2 regions of the Alcanivorax sp. 97CO-5 genome follow, and region 1 is predicted to be linked to the other one. Evidence: predicted binding sites of a transcription regulator. Region 1 holds the regulator's gene; the other holds the start of a gene.
What was found. Region 1 encodes LexA, which represses DNA repair genes until DNA is damaged. Its sites were predicted from a motif close to TACTGTNTANNTANACAGTA; they were not measured.
Positions count from the first base shown of each region.

Region 2: the regulator LexA is predicted to act here: its motif matches at 6,031-6,050, upstream of uvrA (excinuclease ABC subunit UvrA).

Region 1 covers NZ_KI965877.1:409,342-417,147, reverse strand. The annotation lists gene Y017_RS01905 (glutaredoxin family protein) at 1-96, shown strand, start outside; gene Y017_RS01900 (TatD family hydrolase) at 173-1,006, opposite strand; gene Y017_RS01895 (DUF1499 domain-containing protein) at 954-1,370, opposite strand; gene lexA (transcriptional repressor LexA) at 1,426-2,040, opposite strand; gene Y017_RS01885 (cyclic nucleotide-binding domain-containing protein) at 2,348-2,998, shown strand; gene Y017_RS01880 (universal stress protein) at 3,043-3,483, opposite strand; gene topA (type I DNA topoisomerase) at 3,698-6,427, shown strand; gene Y017_RS01870 (hypothetical protein) at 6,593-7,123, shown strand; gene Y017_RS01865 (outer membrane lipoprotein-sorting protein) at 7,388-7,806, shown strand, end outside.
Region 2 covers NZ_KI965881.1:57,173-64,978, forward strand. The annotation lists gene gspD (type II secretion system secretin GspD) at 1-1,339, opposite strand, end outside; gene Y017_RS04680 (type II secretion system protein N) at 1,351-2,211, opposite strand; gene gspN (type II secretion system protein N) at 2,297-3,025, opposite strand; gene ssb (single-stranded DNA-binding protein) at 3,052-3,570, opposite strand; gene Y017_RS04695 (MFS transporter) at 3,660-5,027, opposite strand; gene Y017_RS04700 (response regulator transcription factor) at 5,294-5,944, shown strand; gene uvrA (excinuclease ABC subunit UvrA) at 6,074-7,806, shown strand, end outside.

The DNA of each region.
Region 1 (7,806 bases):
GAACAGTATGGTGAGCGAATCCCGGTATTGATGCGCGAAGGGCAGGAGCTGGCTTGGCCGTTTGGCTTGCTCGACGTACAGCAGTTTCTTTGCTGATGTTTTGATGTCGGGTTACGCCTTTCTGGCTAGCTCGACAAACATCCTGCGCATTGCCCTGATGCGTTTTTTCCGGTCAGCGAAACAGCGTTAACGCATTTTGATACGTCATGGCGGCGACTTGTTGCGTCTCCTGCCCGCGTAATTGTGCGACACGTTGGCCAATCCAAGGCAGTAGCGCAGGCTCGTTACGGCGCTTTTTCGGGGGCGCTTGCGGCAGGTCCCGGGGGAGTAGATAGGGCGCGTCTGTTTCCAAAAGCAGGCGGTTATCCGAAATGTTAGGCAGCAGCTCTGCCAGCGGTTTGCCACGTCGTTCGTCGCAGACCCAACCGGTAATGCCGATGTGGCAATCCAGATCCAGATAGGCGAACAGAGCCTCACGGGAACCGGTAAAGCAATGCACAACGGCGCCAGGCAGAGCATCGCGGAAGGATTTCAGGATAGGGAGAAAGCGTTCATGGGCATCACGCTCGTGAAGAAAAACCGGCAATTTGTATTCCGCCGCCAGGGCTAACTGAGCCTCGAAGGCCCGCTCCTGCTCTGGGCGCGGAGAAAAATCCCGATTGAAATCTAAGCCCATTTCGCCGGCAGCTTTTATCTGTTCATGGGCGAGTAGATCTCGTAGCTCTGCTTCTAGCGCAGCAGAGTAAAAACGAGCGCTGTGAGGGTGCAGGCCGGCGGTGGCGAAAAGCCCTGAGTGCTCGTCGGCGAGGGCAATGGCCGCGCGGGAATCGTCGATAGTGGTGCCGGTAATTAGCTGCCAAGTAACTCCGGCGCAAGCCGCACGCTCAATCACGGCCTCCCGGTCGTCATGAAATTGTCGATCGGTGAGGTTAACGCCGATATCGGCCCATTGTTCAGGCGCGATTTTCTGCGTTTCCGAAGGGGGGGTGTTGTGAAGTGCGGTCATCGGTTTCCTGCTCAAATAGCTGCTCGCGCAGGGATTCTACCCGACGACGGTTGGCACCTAAATCCCAATAACCGGCCCGTGATGCGGAACGGACCTCCACCATGCCATTCTCGCGAACATAGAAAGTGACATCATCTACAAAACGCAGGATCCGACTGGTGAAGCGGGCTTGAATACGCGACTGGCCGACAACATCGTAGTCCACACGGGGAAGACTGCCCAGCAGTGTTTCCAGCTTTTTCAGGCTGCTTTCCCGGTCGGCGGCGACCTGTAACGGGTCAACGCGCTTGTCACTCTGTGTAGCCAGGCTGGATACACAGTTGGGTGAGTCCGGGCAGGGTGCCAGAAGATGGGTTTCAGCCATGGCAAATGCACTCCATACAATCAGGCAAAGGCCTGTACCGGCACGGATACAGGCTTTAAAAAGAGTTTGGGTCACGAATTAGCCCCACAAAAATGCCTTCAATAATAAGTTGATCAGCGGGCACTTTGATCGGTTCATAGGCTTCGTTAGCCGGGAGTAGTGTGGCGCTGGATTTATTCAACTTTAAGGTCTTTACCGTGACTTCTTCGTCAATGCGCGCGACAACGATTTCACCGGAACGGGCCACATTGGATTTGCGCACGGCAATTAGGTCGCCATCGAAAATGCCCGCATCCACCATGCTGTCGCCTTGCACCTTTAATAGATAGGTGGGGCGCTGTTTAAACAGGCCTTGGGGTACTGGCACGGTTCGTTCCACGTTCTCGATGGCTTCAATGGGGATCCCCGCAGCCACTTTACCGACGACGGGCAGTTCCTCTTCACCCCAGTAGGCATGATCAAGTAGTTGGATTCCGCGAGAGCGATCACTGTGAAGTTTGATATAGCCTTTGCGCTCTAAGGCACGGAGATGGTCTGAGGCCGCATTCTTGGATTGGAATCCCATAATGTCGGCAATCTCTGCACGGGTAGGGGCCATGCCGTTGTCCTTAAGACATTCACGGATGCAGTCGAGGACTTGTTGCTGCCGGTCGGTAAGTTTGCTGCTCATAACCTTCTCCCTGTTTCCTGCAGAGTGTGGCGCTTAGCCGTGGCCTCTAGGGGGGGGGGCTAGTTGGGCGCCTTTCGGTGCGTGTAGGCCTATGTATTGGTCACTTGCCTGAGCGTGTAAGTAATGGCTGACAGGAAGTGCTATATTCAGGATGCTAGCATGTTTACTGACAATAAGAACAGTGTTATTTGGTCAGCATTGGGAGAAGAGTTCACCCCTCTTTTTTCCTTGCCGTTGCTCTGTTGTGGAGGTCGCTCTAGCATGTGTGTAGTTGATTACAATGCCATCAGACCAGTGGGGGTAGTGGATGGAGCAGGCCAATAATAATGATTTCGGCCAGCAACGGCGTCGCCAGCTGTTAGCGGGCGTGCCGTTTTTTAATGAAATTAATCGTGATGATCAGAACGAATTTTCCCGGCTTGAACAGACCACCCGTCTTTGGGTTGCCGCTTCGGGAGAAAGCGTAATTCGAGCCGGTGAGGTGGATTCCACTCTGTACTTTTTGTTGAGGGGGCAGCTGGAAGTGTTATCGGAGAATCCCCAGGGTGCGCCGTTGTATTATGTATCACCGGGTGAGGTGTTTGGCTCCTTGTCTATGCTGCTGGGGACTCCGCGTAGTGCGACTATTAAGGTGACAGATAATGCCCGCGAAGCGGTATTGGCAAGCTTGGATTTCAATGATTTTAATGATGATGGCAGTGCCTATTCGCTGGCAACCCGGCTGGCTTTTTTCCATATGATTGTGCATCACATTCGCTGGACTTTGGAGGTGAAGCGAATGCAGGCACCGACCCATGAACTGGTTCAGTCTATGCGCAAGTTGCCAGTGTTTTATGGCGAGAAAAACAGTCCGCAAGAGCTGGCTGCATTGAAAGCGCAGGCGCAAGGGCTGGCAGAATTGCTGTGTCGCTGGAACGAGGAAGGCCAGGCCAGCACCGGGGCTCTGCAGCTGACCTGAGGGGCTCTGCTTCGGGGAATACGCGCTGCGCTATTTCCCCGTTGCTAGTGCTGGTCTACCTTAACGGCCAGCACGTCGCAGTGCGCACCGGGGACCAGGCCTCTGGCCGTGGAGCCTAGCAGCAGTGCTAGGCCGCTTCGCGTATGACTGCCCACCACGATTAAATCCGCGCCTATCTTGTCTGCCTTGTCGAGAATGGTTTTTTCGATAGATCCCATATCCACGTAAACGTTGGCTTCCGGCACGTGGTATTGGCCGGCGTATTTATCTGCCATTTCTTGGGCTTGTTTCATCAGCCCGCTTTGCAGGTCGGTTACATCCATGGGTACATCCGCGCCGTAGGCCAGAGCCAGCGGTTCTATCACATGGATTAAATGCAGTTCGCCGTCATTGCCCGACAGTACGCCAGCCGCGCGGGACAGTACCTGGGGTGATTCATCGCTGCCATCGATGGCAACCAGTATTCTGCGATAGGGACTCAGCACGGTTCTCTCCCTGAAAAATGAGGTTCATTGCAGTATAGCGTGCTTGTGCGGCGTTGCTAGCAGGCTGTTTTACAGATGAGGGTTGCCCTGACAGGGTGGCTTGTACTACTACTAAAAAAGGAGCAAGGGGGCAGTTCCTGCTTGACCCGCCTATACCGGCGCTGTCTAAATAGCGCCCATCACACGCCTTAGACCGGATGTTGAGTACCTGAGAATGGGAAAATCGTTAGTAATTGTGGAGTCGCCTGCCAAGGCAAAAACCATTAACCGCTACCTGGGCGACGACTTCATCGTGAAGTCCAGCGTCGGCCACGTGCGCGACCTGCCGGTCAGTGGTGGCTCCAAAAAAAGCACCCCTCAAGAGCGGGCCAAGGAGGCAGCCTACACGCGCTCCTTGCCCAAGGAAGAGCGGGATGCCTATAAAAAGAAGAAGGCCAAGAAGCAGCTGATCAATCGTATGGGGATCGATCCGGAAAATGGCTGGGCCGCCCACTATGAAGTGCTCCCCGGTAAGGACAAGGTGGTTGATGAGCTCAAGCGCCTGGCTGCGAAAGCAGACCGCATCTATCTGGCAACGGATTTGGACCGCGAAGGGGAGGCTATTGCCTGGCACCTGCGGGAAGTTATCGGTGGCGATGAAGAGCGCTTCGACCGGGTGGTGTTCAACGAAATTACCAAGAAAGCCATTCAGGCGGCTTTCGAAGAACCCGGCAAGCTGGACTTGCACCGGGTAGAAGCCCAGCAGGCTCGTCGCTTCCTGGATCGGGTGGTGGGCTTCATGATTTCCCCGCTGCTGTGGGAAAAGATCGCCCGCGGATTGTCTGCCGGTCGGGTTCAGTCCGTAGCGGTGGAGTTGGTAGTGGAGCGTGAGCGTGAAATCCGCGCTTTTATCCCGGAAGAATTCTGGGAGCTTTACAGCGATACCCACAGCGGCGATGGTGAAGCCCTGCGTTTGCAGGTGGCAAAGCACAACGGTTTGGCGTTCCGCCCTAACAACGGCGACGATGCCGCGGCGCACAAGCAAGCTCTGGAAAATGCCGGCCGCCTGACCATCAGTCAGCGCGAGCAACGGCCGACCCGTTCCAAGCCTTCCGCGCCGTTTATTACCTCTACCCTACAGCAGGCGGCCAGTACGCGGCTGGGCTTCGGGGTGAAAAAGACCATGATGATGGCGCAACGGCTTTACGAAGCCGGCCACATTACCTACATGCGTACCGACTCCACCAACCTGAGTTCCGATGCGGTGGCAGCCTGCCGGGAATGGATCGGCGAAAAGCTGGGGGATAAGTATCTTCCCGACGAGCCGTTGTCTTACAGTAGCAAGGAAGGGGCCCAAGAAGCGCACGAAGCGATTCGTCCTTCTGATGTACGGCGTACCTCCGATTCCCTGAAAGATATGGAACGCGATGCGCAACGCCTTTATGAATTGATTCGCCGTCAGTTTATTGCCTGCCAGATGCCCCCGGCGGAATACCTCAGCTCCACGCTGACGGCCATCGGCAATGGCTATGAGCTGAAAGCGAAAGGGCGCATCATGAAGTTCGATGGTTGGACTCGCATTCAGCCGCCGGCCTCGCGCAAGGGTCAAGAAGACACCTTGCTGCCGGACGTGAAAGAAGGCGATGTGCTGGCCATCGATAATGTGGACGCCAACCAGCATTTCACCAAACCGCCGGCGCGCTTTACCGAAGCAAGCCTGGTTAAGGAACTGGAAAAGCGAGGCATTGGTCGCCCGTCTACCTACGCGGCGATTATCTCCACCATTCAGGACCGTGGCTACGTGCGTCAGGATAACCGCCGTTTCTATGCGGAAAAGATGGGCGACATCGTCACTGACCGTCTGGTAGAGAGCTTCTCCAACCTGATGGACTATGGCTTTACCGCCAGCATGGAAGAAACCTTGGATGAGGTTGCCGAAGGGCGGCGTAATTGGCAGGACGTGCTCAACGAGTTCTACAAAGACTTTGTGAGCAAACTGGATGCAGCCCAAGGTGAAGGCACTGGCAAGCAGGCAGTGGGCGGCATGCGCGCCAACCTGCCTACCGACACCGATATCGAGTGCCCTAGCTGTGGCCGCCCGATGCAGATTCGTACCGGCTCCACCGGAGTGTTCCTGGGCTGTTCTGGTTATGCTTTGCCGCCGAAAGAGCGCTGCACCGCGACACTAAACCTGTTGCCTGGTGAAGAAGCGGAAGCGGTGAAAACGGATGATGATGAAGAAGCGGAAACCAATGAATTGCGTAGTAAGAAGCGTTGTCAGAAATGTGGCACCGCAATGGAAAACTACCTGATCGACGAAAAGCGCAAATTGCATATTTGCGGTAATAACCCGGACTGCGACGGTTATGTGATCGAGAAGGGTGAGTTCCGTATCAAGGGTTATGATGGCCCGGTGCTGGAATGTGAGAAGTGCGGCAATGATATGCAGTTGCGCACAGGGCGTTTTGGCAAGTTCTTCAAATGCACCAATGATGAGTGTGGCAATACCCGCAAGCTGCTTAAGAGCGGCGAGCCGGCACCGCCACGAGCCGACCCGATTCCTATGCCGCACCTGCAATGCCAGAAGGTGGATGATCATTATCTGTTGCGTGACGGTGCCTCTGGCCTGTTTCTGGCCGCCAGCAAGTTCCCCAAAAATCGGGAAACGCGGCCGCCACTAATCGAAGAAATTCAGAGTGTGGCCGAGCAGCTGGATCCCAAACATGCCTATTTGGCCCAAGCGCCTGCTACGGACCCGGACGGCAATAAAGGCGTGCTGCGCTATAGCCGCAAGGCCAAAGAGCAGTATGTGATGAGCGAGATCGACGGTAAGGCTACCGGCTGGATGGCGTTCTATCGTGATGGCAAATGGGTCGAGGAACAGGCCAAGAAAAAAGCCCCCGCGAAAAAGAAAGCCGCGGCCAAGAAAAAGGCCACGAAGAAAAAAGCCGCGGCCAAGAAGTAACATGCATGCTATAGCCTGTGGCCGCTGTTTTCGTATCTTGAATGATGAAGGGTCACGCGCAGCAAAGAGAGGATGAACGCGGGTACGGCTAGCCAATTCATTGGGTGTGCTCCGCGCCTTGTAGCTCAAAGCTTGTAGTGGGTAGCTGTTTTAAGAGTGTTTTTTATGTCCAGAATGGTTCGAGATAATACCGTTAGTGGTTTGCGCGAGCGGCTCTACTTTGCCCGCGCGCTGTTGCAGCAACTGACTCACGATCAGGCCGATGCCACCCCAACCGTGCGGCTGGCATTGCGTGGGGCGGTGGTCTTTCACCTTTATTCCGTGCTGGTGGGCTTGGCGCGGCAATCTGGAAAGACCTTTCAGGTTGCCCATACCGATACCTTGTTCAGCCTTGCTGCATTGGAGCAGGCTTTTCGGGACGCGGGAGTGGAGGCGCCGGAAATCGCTATTTTGGCTCGTGCCCGTGCCGATCGGGGTGATCTGATTGCCTGGCTGGATGGTGAAATGCAAACCGCACTGGGCGCGGCTGGTTTGGCCCGTCGTCCGACACCGCCCAATGAAAGCGATGCGCTTAACTTGATGGCAGAAGACCGTTATGCCCCTCTGGCCGACGGTGACCTGCAACGCCTTGCTGACAGCGTTACCCGCGTGGGAGAGCTGGTAGAGCACTGCATGGGGTATCTGGAAGAGTGGTGAAGGTCAGTCGATAGTTGATCGTAGGCAGTTGAGCGCTAGGTGCATCGATGATGTTTCTGGTGGCAAACGCAAGAGGCCGCTCCCAGAGAAGGGGGCGGCCTCTTGCGTTTGGGCTCATGGAAATCTCAGCGGGCCACTATCAACAGTCAATTATTTTTTGGCCTCTTTGAGCATCGCCGTTTTGGTTTAAATCGCTATCATGGTAAACACGCTGTTGCTTGCTTTGCCGGCATCGCCCCAGACATGTGTACCGTGAGGAACTCCATGAACGTTCGTTTACTGCCTGCCGTTTTGTTTATCAGCTTGGCTGCGCCCACTGTGCTGGCCCAGAGCCCGGAAGAAAAAGGGCTGCAAATCGCCCAGGAGGCGGATAGCCGTGGCGAGGGTTTCGGGGACTTCCAGGCGGACATGAAAATGGTGCTGATCAGTAAGAGCGGCCAGACCTCTGAGCGGGAGCTGCGAGTGAAAACGCTGGAAGGCACCGGCGAGGGGGAGGGCGACAAGAGCTTGACCATTTTCGATACCCCCCGTGATGTACGTGGTACGGCCATGCTCACGTTCAGCTACAAAACCCGCGACGACGACCAGTGGCTGTATCTGCCCGCCCTCCGCCGGGTAAAGACCATCGCCTCGCGGAATAAATCCGGGCCTTTCATGGGCAGTGAGTTTAGTTTTGAAGACAT
Region 2 (7,806 bases), on a different contig from region 1:
GAGCTTGAATCAATGCCCCCCATTTCAAGTCCCCGTCGGAATCGGTTTCCCCTAACCCAGCAGTAATCCCATCGCCTAGGCTCAGTCCAGACGGATCATCCGAGGCCAGCGCCTGGACGACAGAGTTGACGCTTAATCCATTACCACCGAAGTTAACGGCGCCAACGCCATCTTCATTGCTACCGCCTACATACTGGAAGCCCAGGTTTTTCCCTTGCTCCCCAGAAATTTCCACAATGGCCGCCTCAATCAGGATTTGTGCCCGGCGCACATCCAGCTTGCTGATTACCGATTGTATTTGTTTCATCATTGCTGGTTTGGCACGAACTACCAGCGCATTCAACGATTCATCCGCCTGAATCGACACCTCGTTGTTATTCAACGCAACGGAGGTCGTCTTGCCATCGCCCCCAGCCCTGTTCACCGAGGCACCATCAACAAAGTTCTTCAACAACTCGGCCATGCTCTTGGCATCACCATGGCTTAGGCGAATAACCTTCGCACCACTATTGTTCGTTTCCTCGGTGTCTAGGCTGCGAACCATCTGTAGCATTCGCTGGCGGGTAACACGGTCACCTTTAATGATCAGTCGATTGGTCCGCTCATCTGCCACGACGATAACACCACCTTCAGCGGATTTACCCCCGCGCCCACCGGTCTGTGGTGTCAGGCTTTCCAGCATTTTCACCATGTCACCGGCAAATGCATGTTTCAATTTCAGCACCTGAACATCTTCCGATTCCGCGCTATCAAGGCTGGAGATAATCGCCTCCATACGACGAATGTTATCCAGATGGTCGCTGATAATCAGTGCATTGGCGGACCCGACAGCAGCCAAATGGCCATATTGAGGGACCAATGGGCGCAGCACAGGAACCAATTCTTCCACCGGCGTGCTCTCAACCGCAATGACGCGGGTGACGAGCTCCTCACCGGAAGAGCTCCCCTTGTCGACTAACGGAAGATTACTTTGTTTAGCCGTGGTATTAGGCACAATCTTGGTAATGTCACCGACCGACACGGCCGCATAACCATGGACCTGCAATACGGACAAGAATAATTCATACACCTCATTAGAGGTCAGGGATTTAGTAGATACCACAGTGACATCCCGCGCACGAACCCGCGGATCCACCACAAAGTTCTTGCCGGTCATCTGGGCCACCTGGCTGATAAACGCCTGAATGTCCGCATTGCGAATATTTACCGTCCAGCTCTCACCGTCATCGCTGGCCTGTACTTGGTTCGTTGTCTGCGCGTGAAGCGAGGTCACCATGACAGCGGACAGCGCTAGCAGCAGCATTATTTTTGATAAAGACGTTCTGAAAAAAGGCGTCATAAAACCACTCATTAAGGCGGATAGTTCACGGTAAATTGTTGGTCACCCCGTTGCACCACAATGGATGCTTTCTGGGTGTCCTGATACGAACGCAGAGCCGCCACGTCGTTGCTTTCTGTTCCTAGCGGATGCCCGTTAACCGAGAGAATTACGTCATCGCTTCGTAGACCAACCTGCGCAAGCAATTGTTTTGGTGCACCTTTACCCAACCGATAACCAGCACTGCCACTCTTATCAATAGGGTCCAGCCCCAGCTGGCCAATAATCGTTTTGCGCTGGCGCGCCAAATCCGCGGGGCTGCCTTGTGCTACAGTGCGGTTACGACTCGGCGGCGGTGTAGGCTTTTGCTTGACTTGAGCGACTCCTCCCAACACAGAATCACTCCAGCGCAGTGTTTCCAGCCGACCTGCTCGACGCAAGATAACCCGATCTGGATACACTTCTTCTAACTTGGCATTACCGGGAATGCTATCCCCGATATGGTATAGCTCACCTTCTTTGCCCTTCTCAGCAATAATCGCCGTAGCCCGTTTGGTATCGGCATTCTGAAAAACACCTAACAGTTCCAGGCGCAACCGGGTATCAGGGGCATCTGTCGGCCGGTCTTTATCGATACTGGCTGCCGCCTCATACTGGCCAAACAACTGCCAGCCATCCACCTGGGACTGAGATAGAATCGGCGCGTCGCCAGACGACGATACATCCAAGCGCGTCTTGCTATTGCTCTGCACTCGCTCACTGGGACCATACCACAGTAGCCATACGGTCTGCGCCAGCACATAGGCCATCGCGACCACCAGCAATACAGCAATCACCCACCGAAGCGGCGCCCCCCATTGCTGTTGTTTTACCCAACTCGCCAGTTGCGACATAACCGTCCCGCGACTTCCTTATCGTTATTACCGATGCAAGGCTACAAACCTGCCGAATTCTACTGTTTATTATTGCAGTATAGTGTTACTGACCACCGAACAAGACAAGAGGTTGCGACATCTGGAATACCACATCGTCCGGGTCGCCGCCCTGACTCACGCCCAATAGCATAGGCCAAGCTCGCCGAACCTCTAGCTCAAAACGCCCATTAGCTAACCTAGCATCCAATAGCGAATTATTATCCGGGTCCTCCACCTGCAGTGTGGGTTGTTCATTATTCATGCTTAAACGACCCTGCAATACCGGCACCAACGCCGAGCCATTACGCCCCCAACTCACGGTACCGCCACTGTACTGGAGCGTGCCTTGCAACTGCTTGATCCTACTATCGCCAAAGGAAAGCTGCATCAACGTCGCGTCCACGCGCCCACTCGCACTACCCTGGGGAATGTGCTCTGTCACCAGTGCCATAGGCAAGGAAAGCCGCGCATGCTGCAGTTGCCAATCCCCCCAGTCCGCGCCCAACCAAGTCGACAGGCGCGCTGCATCATCGGTGGTACGCATTTTCAATGTCAACCCTGGCACTAATCCGTGCCAGTCTAGCGACCATTGCACAGAGCCCTGGCGGCGTTGCCATTGCCAATTGGCTTTCCCGTCCCACCAAACCCCCTGGGGGTTGGTCAGAACCAACGGTGCACCACCCGGCCGCAGCGCCGGAACACGCTCTACCAACACAGCCGCAGGCATTAGTAGCAGTAAAAACAGCAGCAGACTAACGCCAAAAAGCAGCGCTAGTGTTATTTTTCGAGGCATAACGGGGCCGGTTTCCTGTCCGTCATTCAGAACGGAATATCGTCGTCGAAGTCATCCGCTGGGCCGCTGAAACCACCGCCCTGATTGGTGTTTTGGTTCTGTGCTGGCTGGCCACTACCGGCTCCAGGCTGACCATCATTACCGTAGCCACCCTGATTGCCTTGAGGGGCAGCGGACTGGGAATAACCACCCTGACCACCACCATCACCACGGCCATCTAACATCTGCATCTCGTTGGCCACAATCTCGGTAGTATAACGGTCTTGACCATCCTGCCCTTGCCATTTGCGGGTACGGATAGAGCCTTCAATGTAAACTTTGGAGCCCTTTTTCAGATACTCACCGGCAATCTCGCCTAGTTTGTTGAAGAGCACCACCCGATGCCACTCAGTGCGTTCCTGCATTTGGCCGCTCTGGCGGTCTTTCCAGCTCTCGCTGGTGGCCAAGCGCACATTCGTGACCGCGCCACCGCTGGGCATAAAGCGGGTTTCCGGATCCGCACCCAGATTACCGATCAAAATTACCTTATTAACGCCGCGCGCCATGTTTCTCTCCGTGACTTCTTATGGTCTAGCTACTGTCTGAAATCCTACCATCATTGATGGACGACAAATTCGTGAAGCCGTCCATTGTGTCAGCTTTGCCCGGTCCCCGCGACACCCAGTAACTGCTGCTCGTCCAACAGACTGGAGTCCACTTTCAGCAAGGCCAGTGCTTGCTCTTCCACGACCACTGTTTCCACCACCCCGGGGACAGATCTCAGCCGCTCAGCCAAAGCAGCCCAATCATTCCCAGGGGCCAATGACAGCACCCGATTATCCAGCCGGGGCAACTCTTTCATTCCTACCAGCACCAGCAACCAGAACAGAGCCAACACACCACAGCTGTAAAAGACCGCTTCTGCCCCAACCCATTGATAAAGGGCTCCGCCCATCTGTCCGCCGACAAAGACGCCCAGGAACTGACTGGTTGAGTACACCCCCATAGCCGTTCCCCGCGTACCCGCCGGCGCCGCGCGCCCGACTAAAGAGGGCAGCAAGGCCTCTAGTAGATTAAAAGCGGTAAAGAAAACCAATAATGCCAAAACGAAATGCCACAATTGCGCCCCAGCTAACGCCAACACCAGCTGAGAGAGCGCCAGCAACACCACCGCCAATCGCTTCATGGGAACCGCCCCTCGGCGCTCCGCGCGGATAATTAATGGCACCATGGCCACAAACCCAGCCACCAGAACCGCCAGATACAGCAGGCTGTGACTTTGCAATGTCAGCCCCAATCGATCGCTGAGCAACGCCGGCACCACCACAAAAGATGCGGTCATAATCAAGTGCAGGCTAAAAATACCCACATCAAAACGCAGCAATGTCTTGCTCCCCAACACCCGACGGAACCGTTCTGATACAGGCAGCGCCTCACCCTGCAAGGCTTTTGGCGCCGGCACCACAAACGCCACCAGCAAAGCGAAACCACCCAACACTGACGTCATCCAGAATAGGCCAGACAAACCTAGCCACCCAGCCAGCAAGGGCCCCAAAATCAGTGCAAGAACAAAAGAGCCGCCCACCGACATACCAATCAAAGCCATAGCTCGGGTGCGATGCTTTTCAGTCACAACATCCCCGATCAGTGCCATAATGACACTGGCAATCGCCCCTGCGCCTTGCAAAGCACGCCCGGCAATGACCCCGTAAATGTGGTCACTCATCGCGGCTACCGCGCCGCCAGCAATAAACAGCAATAGGCCGATAAGCAATAGCGGCCGGCGCCCAAAGCGATCCGACAACATACCAAAAGGGATCTGTAGCAATGCCTGCATCAAGCCGTAGGCACCAATAGCAGTACCAATTAATAGCGGTGAAGCCCCTTCAAGAGCTTGCCCGTAAACGGCAAAAATAGGCAGAATCATGAACAGACCGAACATCCGCAACGCAAAAATCGTTGCCAGATAGCCAGTGGCCTTCAGTTCTGTCCGTTGCAGAGCATGAGAAGATGATGCCGTCATGAACCGTTATCGCTCCTAACCCGGAGAGGTCCGGACGCCGCAACGAATGGCTACCGCAGACCTGACCGATACAAAAGGGCACGCAGTGTAGCAGATTCCGGCTCCATCAGAACCCGAGCGACGCCCTCACTGCAGGCAACTTTTAATCGTGAAAACCGCAAAACTCCAATGCTTCAAATTGAACCCCCGTCAAAGCGGTGATAAATTGACAGGCTGATCAGTTTTTTTTCTTAGGTTTTAAGCCTAAGCAATCACGGACGAGAGCAATGAATAGCCAAGAACATATCCAACAAGTTTACGTAGTAGGCAGCCAACAACTGCAAAACGCCCTGCTTACCGAATTCCTCGTCAAGAAAGACATGGCAGCCAAAAGTATTCCCACTGCCCTGGATATTACCATTGATGCCCTGCGCGAAAACGGTCAGAACCTATTCCTGGTGGACTACCACTCCGTAGACGTTAACGAAGTCATCGCCCACCTACTAGAAGCAGACCAAGAAGTGGAGAGCGATGTCTTGATCGCGGTTTTCAACGTTGACAGCGATGAGTCACTCTCCAAGCTCGCCGGGCTTCCCATGGTCAACGGCGGCTTCCAGCACGACTGTCCCCAGGCCCTTCTAAGCAAAGGCCTCAAGGCAATTCTCGATGGTGAACTATGGTTCCCTCGCGCCGTGCTGCAAACCTACCTAATGAAAAGCCGCACTTTCAACAAGACGTTTTCACGCAGCGAGGTCAGCCTAACCGACCGGGAAGTTGAGGTGCTGAAGGTGATGGCCACAGGCGCAAAGAACTCCGACATCGCCTGCAGCCTGAACCTGAGCCCACACACCATCAAGACCCACATCTACAATATTTTCAAGAAAATCAACGCCTCCAACAGACTACAAGCGGTGAACTGGGCCCAGGAAAACCTATAGTCACCCAAGTCTCACCATGCATGATGCCAGACACCAGCTTTTCACGTTCTGCGGCTGGCATCATGCGCCCGGCGTCCCTTATACTGCCCTGTTCATTTTGACAGTAGTCTGAAACGGGCGTTTTACTCTATGGATACCATCGTAGTACGCGGTGCACGCACCCATAATCTGAAGAACGTGGACCTGGATATTCCCCGGGACAAACTGGTGGTTATTACCGGTCTGTCAGGCTCCGGCAAATCTTCCCTCGCCTTCGACACCCTTTACGCAGAAGGGCAGCGCCGATATGTGGAGTCACTATCCACCTACGCCCGCCAGTTTCTATCAATGATGGAAAAGCCCGATGTGGATCACATCGAGGGGCTGAGTCCAGCGATTTCCATTGAACAAAAGTCTACTAGTCATAACCCTCGCTCCACTGTGGGCACCATTACCGAAATCTACGACTACCTGCGTCTACTCTTCGCCCGAGTTGGAGAGCCCCGCTGCCCCGAACATGGCGCCCCGCTAGCCGCGCAGACCATCAGCCAGATGGTAGACCAAGTACTGGCCATGGAAGAAGGCAGCAAACTCATGCTGCTGGCTCCAGTAATCCGCGAAAAGAAGGGTGAACACGCCCATCTATTCGAAGAGCTACGCGCCCAAGGCTTTATCAGGGCTCGCATTGATGGCCGCATCTACGACATGGATGATACGCCGGACCTAGACAAAAACAAAAAGCACACTATCGAAGTGGTGGTGGATCGCTTCAAAGTCCGCAGCGACCTACAGAACCGGCTGGCAGAGTCATTCGAGACGGCGCTAAATCTGGCCGACAATATCGCCGTAATAGCCCCCATGGAAGGGGAAGGGGAAGAAACCACATTCTCTGCCAAATTCGCCTGCCCTACCTGTGGTTACTCGATCCCCGAACTAGAACCGCGCCTGTTTTCCTTCAATAACCCAGCTGGTGCCTGCCCCAGTTGCGATGGCCTGGGCATAAAACAGTTCTTCGATGAAGGCAAAGTGATCAACTCCGATGAACTTTCTCTTTCCGAAGGCGCCATCCGCGGCTGGGACCGCCGCAACGTTTATTACTTCCAGATGCTCAACTCGCTGTCCCAGAGCATTGGTTTCGACATGGATACGGCGTTTAAAGATCTCCCCAAAGAGGTCCGCAGCAAGGTGCTGCATGGTACTGGTAAGGAAAGTATCGAATTCCGCTACCTAAACGACCGTGGTGACATCATCAAACGCAACCATCCATTCGAAGGGATCATCCCGAACATGGAGCGCCGCTACCGGGAAACCGAATCTGATGCAGTTAGAGAAGATTTGCTCGGCTACATGTCCACCTCTAGTTGCCCAAGCTGCAACGGCTCACGCCTTCGTGAAGCTGCCCGTCATGTTTTCATTGAGCAAACCACTCTCCCCGAAGTGGTTCGACTTCCCGTTGGTAAAGCCCATGCCTATTTTAGCAATCTGAAATTGCCCGGCAGCCGTGGCGAAATCGCCGGCAAAATCCTCAAGGAAATTAGTGACCGGCTGCAATTTCTGGTCAATGTAGGACTGGAATACCTAACCCTTGAACGCAGCGCAGAGACCCTGTCCGGCGGCGAAGCTCAACGTATTCGCCTCGCAAGCCAAATAGGCGCGGGTCTAGTGGGTGTCATGTATGTACTGGACGAACCCTCAATCGGTTTGCACCAGCGCGACAACGAGCGCCTGCTCAATACTCTGACTCGACTTCGCGACTTGGGTAATAGCGTACTGGTTGTAGAGCACGATGAAGACGCCATCCGACTGGCCGACCACGTTATTGATATTGGCCCAGGAGCGGGCGTTCACGGTGGCAAGGTCATCGCCCAAGGCAGCGCCCAAGA